Regions from separate parts of the Halioglobus maricola genome, predicted to be linked through region 1. Evidence: predicted binding sites of a transcription regulator. Region 1 holds the regulator's gene; the other holds the start of a gene.
The links. Region 1 encodes LexA, which represses DNA repair genes until DNA is damaged. Its sites were predicted from a motif close to ACTGTNTNTANANACAGT; they were not measured.

Region 1 (4,503 bases):
TCAAGGGTATGGAGCGCGATGCAGAGCGCTTGTACGAGTTGATCTGGCGCCAGTTTGTGGCAGGCCAGATGCCCGCGGCGGAATACACGGCTACCACTGTGACCGCTGCAGCGGGCGACTATGAGTTGACCGCCAAAGGCCGAATCATTCGCTTTGATGGCTACACCCGGGTGCAGGCACCGGCAGCGCGCAAGGGCGACGACACCGTGTTGCCCGACCTCAAGGAAGGGGATGATCTTGGCCTGAAGAAGCTCGACCCGGCCCAGCACTTCACCAAACCCACGCCGCGCTACGGCGAGGCGAGCCTGGTGCGTGAACTTGAGAAGCGCGGCATTGGCCGCCCCTCTACCTACGCATCCATTATTTCCACTATCCAGGACCGCGGGTATGTCCGGCTGGAGAACAAGCGCTTCTACGCGGAGAAAATGGGCGACGTGGTAACCCAGCGTCTGCAGAAGAGCTTTACAGAACTGTTGGACTACGGTTTTACCGCGAGCATGGAAGAGCGGCTGGACGACGTTGCGGAAGGAAAACGCGACTGGCGTGACCTGCTTGATGCGTTTTACGCCGAGTTCAGTGAGCTGCTGGAGAAGGCCGGCGAGCCCGAGCCGGTAGGCATGCAGCCCAACGAACCCACCATGACTGACATTGAGTGCAGCAAGTGCGCACGGCCGATGCAGATCCGCACTGCCAGTACTGGTGTCTTCCTCGGTTGTTCTGGTTATGCCTTACCCCCCAAGGAGCGCTGCAAGAATACGATCAACCTGACGTCTGGCGACGAGGCCATTCGCGAAGATGCGGACGACGAGGCCGAATCTCGCCAATTGCTGGAACGGCATCGCTGCGCGAAATGTAACGCGGCCATGGACAGCTACCTGATCGACGAGGACCGCAAGCTGCATGTGTGCGGCAACAACCCCGATTGCGATGGCTTCGAAGTGGAGTTCGGCAAGTTCAAGATCAAGGGCTATGAAGGCCCGACACTTGAGTGCGACAAGTGTGGCAGCGAGATGCAGCTCAAGAATGGCCGCTTCGGCAAGTACTTCGGCTGTACTAACGAGGATTGCAAAAACACGCGTAAATTGTTGCGCAGCGGCGAGCCTGCACCACCCAAAATGGACCCGGTACCCATGCCGGAACTGGCTTGTGAGAAAGTGGATGACACCTATGTGCTCCGCGATGGCGCCGCCGGTATGTTTCTTGCCGCCAGTGGTTTCCCGCGCAATCGTGAAACCAGGGCACCATTCGTGGACGAGCTGCTGCCGCACAAGGCAGAGATCGATCCCAAATATAAGTTCATCTTCTCTGCGCCCACTGAAGACGACGACGGCAATCGTGTCCAGGTGCGTTATAGCCGCAAGACCAAAGAGCAGTACGTGATGACCGAGAAAGACGGTAAAGCCACTGGCTGGAAAGCGTTTTATCGCGGTGGTAAGTGGGACGTCGAGCAGAGTAAGAGCAGGGCTAAAAAGAAGTGAGCTCTGCGCGGGGGCGGGCAAACCAGTCGCTGTATCTGGCCCGGATTCTGCTCCAGGCCTGGCGCGGCGACCTCGCTGCCGAAACGGTAGCGGGCAAAACCCTGGCCAGTGCTTACCTTCCTGCTACCCGGGCGCATCTGGCCAATGCCTACGGCTGGTTTCTCCTGGAGATAGCGCGTCCGGGAGCGCTTCCTTCCTCACCACCGCAAAGCCTTGCTGAGCTGCCCGAGATAGCCGAGGGCAAGGCGATCGCTGGCGAACTTCGTGAGTTTCAACACCTGGAACAAGACGGCTGGATAGGGGAGATGCTCGCTGCCGACACCATGCCAGTGCAGGCTTTATCGCCGAACAACCTCGCCGTGTCCGCAGTAGAGTCCGGCCCTGAGCAGGTCGAAACCTGGGCAAATCTTTTGCAACAATTGTTTGATCGTATGGGCGATTCTCTCGACGAGTACTGAGCACCGCGTCACAACAATTATGAGAATAAGTGCTATCGAGTGCTGGGGCCTGCTGTTATGATTGAGGTGCAGTTTTAGCGACATGTTCGCAAAATGTTCTCAACAACAGAGGTCTATTGAGTGTCTGCATCCTTACTGGAGATTGTCGATCTGGGTGATGGTGAAATCGTTCTGCAACGCGCTGACGATGACTCCGCTCCGCTGGTGACCATACAGTTCTCCGACGAATCGCGCATGTATCTGATGGATAACGGACTGGAAGTGGCAAAGGCCATGATTCAGGCTGGTATTCAGGCCGCGTCCAACCTTATGGAACAGAATGAAGCAGAGGCAGACGCCGAAGCTTACGCTGAGCCAGAGGCACCTCGCGTCCTGCACTGACAGGCTCGATTTAAAATTCGCCGGGGTAAGATGCCGGCCCCCTGCAAGCCCTGAAAGGGGCCTGTCGAAGCCCCTCCCGCTGTCGATTATCCTCGCGCTTAGTTGCCCCGGCGCAATACACCCACGCTGAGCCCTTCAATAGCAAAGGCCTGCTCGCGCAAATCTACTTTAATCGGTTCGAAATCCGGGTTCTCTGGCAGTAGCTCCAACTGGTGCTTGTCACCGCCGCGCTGAAGCCTTTTTACCGTGACTTCATCTTCGATGCGAGCCACGACAATATCGCCGTTGTTCGCCACCGGGGTGCTATGCACCGCGAGCAGGTCGCCGTCGAAGATACCGATGTCGATCATGCTGTCACCGGTAACTCGCAGGAAATAGTCAGCGGCCGGTTTGAAGAACTGCGGGGGCAGGTCGCAGTATTCCTCGATATTTTCCTCGGCGAGAACCGGGTTGCCCGCAGCCACGCGGCCGACGATCGGGATGCCCTGGGTGTCGGGAAGCTTGATGCCTCTGGATGCGCCAGGAATGATTTCGATAGCGCCTTTGCGCGCCAGTGCCTTGAGGTGTTCCTCGGCAGCGTTGGCGGACTTGAAACCCAGTTCGCGGGCTATGTCGGCCCGAGTAGGGGGGAAGCCTGTGTCGCTGATGTGTGCGCGGATAATATCCAGCACCTGTTGCTGCCGATTGGTGAGCTTTTCCATGTGTGCCCTATCTGTTTATTTATACAGGTACTGTGATTATATACAGATTCGGTGTCGCGTCGCAAACAGGGCCTTGGCGTGAACAGACATGATAGCGGCGCGATCGGTCCTGTTTGGCTTGCGCCTTGTAATGGATAGTGAAATTTGGAATCTATTGCGGGGAATGAGTGAACGTGATCAACAGTCCGGACAAGAAAAATGCCATCAGTTACGCGCCCCAATGGCCTGAGGTTCGCAATCTTGTTCGTGAGATATGGGCGGAAATGGCGCGCGCTTTTCCCTATGTTGATCAGTCTATGCGGGTGTTCCCTGATGGGCTGGATCCCCGCGGTAGATCTGCGGCAGCTCTGCGTTATACACACAATGCTCCGAAGGCTGTCAGAACTGGCGGCCGCAAGGAGTCTTTGCACTTTTCAGTTGCGGCTAAAAATCCTCCACGCCATACATGGCGTCGGGCTCGATCACATTGATAGGGCTGTTCCAATCCTCGGGGTGCATGGGCAGGTCCGGGTCCAATAAGTCTTCGTCATCAAGTTCGAAGGCTGTGCGCCAGTCTTCGGGGGCTTCGGCGCTTTCAAGGCGCATTTCTCGCCAGGCGTCCAGGTCGTATTCGGAGACTTCGCCGTCCAGGTATTGGGTTTCTATAGTCAGGGTACTGGGGTCCCAGTCCACCACCTCGAACAGGGCGCTGGTCTGAAGGTCCTTGTACCAGCCGCCGACAACGGGGCTAAGCATTTTCATCCGGTTTTCCTCCGGTAGTGACGGTCATGGCAGACCAACATATCACGCTGGGAAAGGCTGTCCATTATGTGAAAAGGCTATAAAAACAGGGGTAGAAATTCTCTTTAGTGCCAACGAAATTCTTTTCGAAACGTATCAATCAGTTGCGCTAGACTTCAAGAGATGACTTAATCTCTGCCCCAGATTTATATATCGTTTCAGAACTAACCACATATCTTGCACATGAAAAAATCGTCTAAAAATTGCTTATGAAAGGACTTGGCTCGCAATTTGACAGCCTGGCATTAACCCTCGGTATCGAAGGGCAATTGCTGGCGCTGCTGCTTCTGCTGGCATTGGCCTGTGCAGCTCATCTCGCGCTCGGTGCGATCGTGCGCAAGCTGCACCACGCCGCCAGCGTCACGGAGCACAACTGGGATGATGTTGTGGTAACTGCACTCGCCCAGCCTGTGCGGGTTATTCTGTGGGTGCTGGTGATGTACCTGACCCTGGAAATCTACCCGGTAGCAGACGCCCTGCAGGCTTTTCTCCTCAAGGCCTACGACACGGCGCTCGTGGTGCTGCTGGCCTGGTTTCTGCAGCGCGTCATCAAGGGTGTTGAAGAAGAATTGCTCTGCGAGAAACGCGGTTCACGGAAATCCGCCGACAAGGCGACGGTCCATGCAGTCGCCAAGCTCGCGCGATTTGTACTGTGGGTATCCGCGGGCTTGATGATCCTCCAGAGCCTGGGTGTGTCTATTTCAG
Region 2 (4,503 bases), 1.1 Mb from region 1:
AGACAGCAAAGAGAAAGAGAGGCCCAATATGAACCAGGCACTGCAGCAAGTTATCAATCGCAACGACACCTGGCGCGGCAATTATGCCGCCCTTTCCGCCAATGGCGACCGCCATCTGGACGTAGAAGCCCTGAGCACCGGCTACAACACCCTGAATAGCGAATTGCGTGGCGGCGGCTGGCCTCTGGGCAACACCGTGGAAGTCCTGAGTGACGGCTGCGGTCTGGGCTCCATGGGCCTGTTCCTGCCGGCGATGGAAAAACTCAGTGCCGAGGGCCGCTGGCAGGTATTCATCGCCCCTCCGTTCACTCCTTACGCTCCCCTGCTCAAGGCCCGCGGCATCGACACCGACCAGATCTTGCTGGTACATCCAAAGAGCCGCGAAGACCTGCTCTGGGCAACCGAGCAGGCTCTGCGAAGCAGTACCAGCAGCGCCGTATTCAGCTGGCTGGGGGCTCACGAGTATAGCTACGGTGAGCTGCGCAAGTTGCAACTGGCAGCCGCCGACAGCGACAGCATGGCAGTATTGTTCCGCCCCCACAGTGCAGCGCGTAACCACGCCCCCGCCGGCCTGCGCCTGCAGATGCGTGAGTACCGCAAGGTGCACATCCTCAAACAGCGCGGCGGCAATCAGTATATTGATGTGGCCCTGCCTCCGGCGGAAGATATTCCTGAGCAACCCCAGTTGTGGGAAGTGCCCGTGTGGCAGGACAGCCCGCAACAACAGCCGGCCTTCTCCTTCGCCTGAACCTGATTTCACTCTGCTACAATCCTGCTCAACCAACCCATAGCAGGAGTAAACACCGTGCAGGATTTCCCCCACCACTACCAGGTCAGCGCTGCGGCAGAAGCAGACGGTAATATCGCCATCGACAGCGGCAATATGCCGCAACTGGTATCCGCTCCGCCGGCTGAATTTGGCGGACCCGGTGACCAGTGGTCGCCAGAGCACCTGCTGGTGGCCTCGGTAGCGGACTGTTTCATCCTCACCTTCCGCGCCATCGCCCGCGCTTCAAAGCTGGAATGGAACACGCTGGAAGCCAACGCCGATGGTGTTCTGGACCGGGTCGAGCGGATCACCAAGTTCACCGCCATTAACATAAACGCGACCCTCACCGTCCCCGCCGGGACCGATGAAGCCAAAGCCCTCAGGCTGCTGCAGAAAGCCGAGGACGCCTGTCTGATCACCAATTCAATGAGCGCTGAAACCCACCTGGAAGCTGCTATAATCGCCGCCCCCTGAACGTCGCCCCAGGAGTAGGTTGTGGACGAGTGGCTGACAGAATACGGCGTCACCCTTGGGGTCGGCGCCCTTATCCTGTTTATGATTTTCATCGTGTGGGACCTGGCCAAGCGCAGCAACGCCGGTAGGTTTGGCACGATCATCCTCTATATTGGCCTGGCCATGGGTATCTTTGGCTTTGTGATCAAGTTTGTTATCACCTACCTCCTGGAAAACGCCGGAGCCGCAGGCTAGGCACTCACCTGCTCGCCTGGGCGACAGGTACCTGCACCTGACGTGGACAAAATCCACCTCCTGATAAATACTGTATATATGTACAGCACTTATCGAATTCAATGACCCTGTGGCTATGCCTGCGCTTCCACCTGCTACCCCTCAAGTGCCTCGAACGCACCGAGGAGCGAGCCGTCGTGGTGCTGGAAAAGCAACGCGTACTGCGGGTCAACGACTGCGCTGCAGCGGCCGGCGTCCGCGAGGGCATGAAGCCCGCCACTGTACGCGCCCTGCTCGGCGAGGAGCCACTGCAGTTACTGGAACGCGACACTGCTGCGGAAGAGCGCTGCCTGCAACAGTTGTGCTGCTGGGCTTACAGTATTTCACCCAGCCTGCACAGTTGGCAAAGCGACTGCCTGCAACTGGAAATCGGTAGCTGCCTCGCCCTGTACCGTGGCCTGCCCCCCTTGCTGGACGAGGTCCGCAGCGGCCTGGCAGCTCGCGGCTTCAACGCCTGCTTCGCTCTGGGCCCCACCCCCAAGGCAGCCTGGCTTTTATCCTTCGCGGAAGACGAACAGGCACTGGCCATCGAGCAACCCCTGGAGCTGCGCCTGGCCGCCCTGCCCCTCACGCTGCTGCAGGCGCACACCGGCCCGGTGGACTCTCTGCGCCGGGCAGGCCTGCACACCCTCGGCGACATTCTGGCCTTGCCCCAGGCCGCCATAGGCCGGCGCTGCGGCAAAACATTCATCCACTTCCTGCGACAAGTATTGGGCCAACAGGAGGACATCCATCCGGATTACCAGCCCCCCTCGAACTTCAGTGACGAGTACTGGTTTGGCTACGAGGTGAAAGCCAACGATGAATTGCAGCCCGCCATCCAGTTGTTACTGCAATCCCTGTGCAAATTCCTGCGCAACACCCAGTTGCAGACGGCGGAGATTGTCTGGCAGCTGATCGGTATCGATCACTCCCTGCGCAAAATGCGGGTGCGCAGCACCAGTAGCCACAGCGATTGGCAGAGCTGGTTCAGTCTCACCCGCATCCACCTGGACCGGCTCGAATTGGCAACCGGGGTTGAAGGCATCGCCCTTGAGTGTGTTGAGCTGCGCGGAGGCCAGTTGGAGAACATCGACCTGTTCAACCCACGCAAGCAAAAGGAACCCCTGGCCAGCCTGCTGGATCGGCTGCGCAGCCGGCTGGGCCTGCAAGCGGTGGAACAGGTAGGCTGCCGCGACGAGCACCTTCCAGAGCACGCCCTGCATACTTGCAGTGAACGGCCTGCCGGAGGCAGTGCGAACAGCTTGCAACGCCCGTTCTGGCTGATGGCGCAGCCACAACAGCTATCATGCCGCCGCAATCATCTGCATTGGCAAGGGGAGTTGGACCTTGTCTACGGCCCCGAACGCATTGAAGACAACTGGTGGCAGCAACCGGTGAGCCGCGATTATTACATTGCCCGGGGCGACCAGGGCCAGCACTACTGGGTGTTTCGCGATCGGCTGGAACAGGCCTGGTATATGCACGGCATTTTCGCCTGAGCGGCCCAAGCCACGACAAATTTAGAGTGCCAATTCTAATAGTTTGCGAGAAAATGGCCCCATATCAGTGCAAAAGAGCAGCAGCACAATGGAATTGAACAGGTTTCTTGTCGTATACGACCCCACCAGGGAAGAGCAACCGGCTCTGGTGCGCGCTGCGGCGATCGCCGGTGAGATCGGTGCCAGCCTGCACTTGTTTGCCTGTATCCACGGCAACATCGCGGGGGCCGACCGCGAGTCCGAAGAAGTGAAGCGCCAACTGGCCGAGCAACAGGCTGTACTCGAGCAAAGCATGGCCCCCATCGCTGCTGCCGGTATAGACACGAGTTGTGAAGTTGAATGGGACAAGGACTGGCATCACGCCGCTGTGCGTGCGGCCTCCCGCAATCGCGCCGACATGGTGTTCAAATCATCCTTTAAACACTCCACCAGCCAGCGCATGCTGACTTCGACTTCAGACTGGACCCTGATTCGCGAATGCCTTTGCCCGGTCCTCTTGATCAAGGATATCGACCGCCCCCCGGTGCCGCGCATTCTTGCGGGCATTGATATCAGCGCCCGCACCGAGAACTACGAAAAGCTCAACGAACATATCCTCGAATTCAGCCGCCAGTTGCTGGAGAGCGAGATGGCCGAAGTACACGTGGTTAACGCTTTCCCGGATTTTCGAGTAAAACCCGATCGTCAAAAATTGATGGAAGTGGCCGGTGTCGACAGCGAGCACGTGCACATCAAACTTGGAGAGCCGGACAAGGTTATCGTGGATGTAGCGAAAAAACTGGATGCCAGCTTGGTGATCGTGGGGAACTCCCACCGCTCCGGCATCGCTGCGTTGATGCATGGCAACACCGCCGAGAAGATCCTCGACAAGCTGGATTGCAACGTACTGGCGATGCCCTAAAGGGTCGGCCTGGCTCGCCAGACACTCACGCTTTTTTCACAAACTGCGATTTGAGTTTCATCGGGCCAATACCATCGATCTTGCAGTCGATATCGTGATCGCCTTCCACCAAGCGAATGTTTTTCACCTTGGTGCCCACTTTCACGACCAGGGATGAACCCTTCACCTTGAGATCCTTGATGACGGTCACTGTATCGCCGTCGATCAGTGGATTGCCATTAGCGTCCTTGATCGCAGGCTCTTCACTCTCCTCTGCCTGTGCAGCCTGGGGCCACTCGTGGCCACACTCGGGGCAGACGTACTGATCCCTGTCTTCATAGGTGTAACCAGATCCGCACTCCGGACAGGGCGGTAAATCACTCATTGGCTTACTCCGTTATTCTGCTGGCGGCTTGTCGGGAATCAATCGTTTGCCCAGGCTGACCACTTCATCTTCGCCGTAACCCATGGCCCGATAGAACGCCAAAACCACTTCATTACTGCGCCGGACCTGTAGGTTCAGTTTGGGGCAGCCACGTTCCAGCAGTAGCCCCTCGATTCGACGCATCAGCACGACACCGAAACCCTTCCGCCGATGCTCATTGCTGACGGCAAGGTAATTCACC

Region 2: the regulator LexA is predicted to act here: its motif matches at 1,547-1,564, upstream of EY643_RS16085 (Y-family DNA polymerase).

The regions. Positions count from the first base shown of each region.
Region 1 covers NZ_CP036422.1:2,423,076-2,427,578, reverse strand. Annotated here, with positions in the region: gene topA (type I DNA topoisomerase) at 1-1,478, shown strand, start outside; gene EY643_RS11035 (DUF6586 family protein) at 1,475-1,936, shown strand; gene EY643_RS11030 (hypothetical protein) at 2,057-2,317, shown strand; gene lexA (transcriptional repressor LexA) at 2,416-3,018, opposite strand; gene EY643_RS11020 (DUF6763 family protein) at 3,442-3,759, opposite strand; gene EY643_RS19850 (mechanosensitive ion channel family protein) at 4,008-4,503, shown strand, end outside.
Region 2 covers NZ_CP036422.1:3,531,444-3,535,946, forward strand. Annotated here, with positions in the region: gene imuA (translesion DNA synthesis-associated protein ImuA) at 29-748, shown strand; gene EY643_RS16075 (OsmC family protein) at 806-1,243, shown strand; gene EY643_RS16080 (DUF2788 domain-containing protein) at 1,265-1,477, shown strand; gene EY643_RS16085 (Y-family DNA polymerase) at 1,579-2,997, shown strand; gene EY643_RS16090 (universal stress protein) at 3,086-3,898, shown strand; gene EY643_RS16095 (zinc ribbon domain-containing protein YjdM) at 3,924-4,262, opposite strand; gene EY643_RS16100 (GNAT family acetyltransferase) at 4,275-4,503, opposite strand, start outside.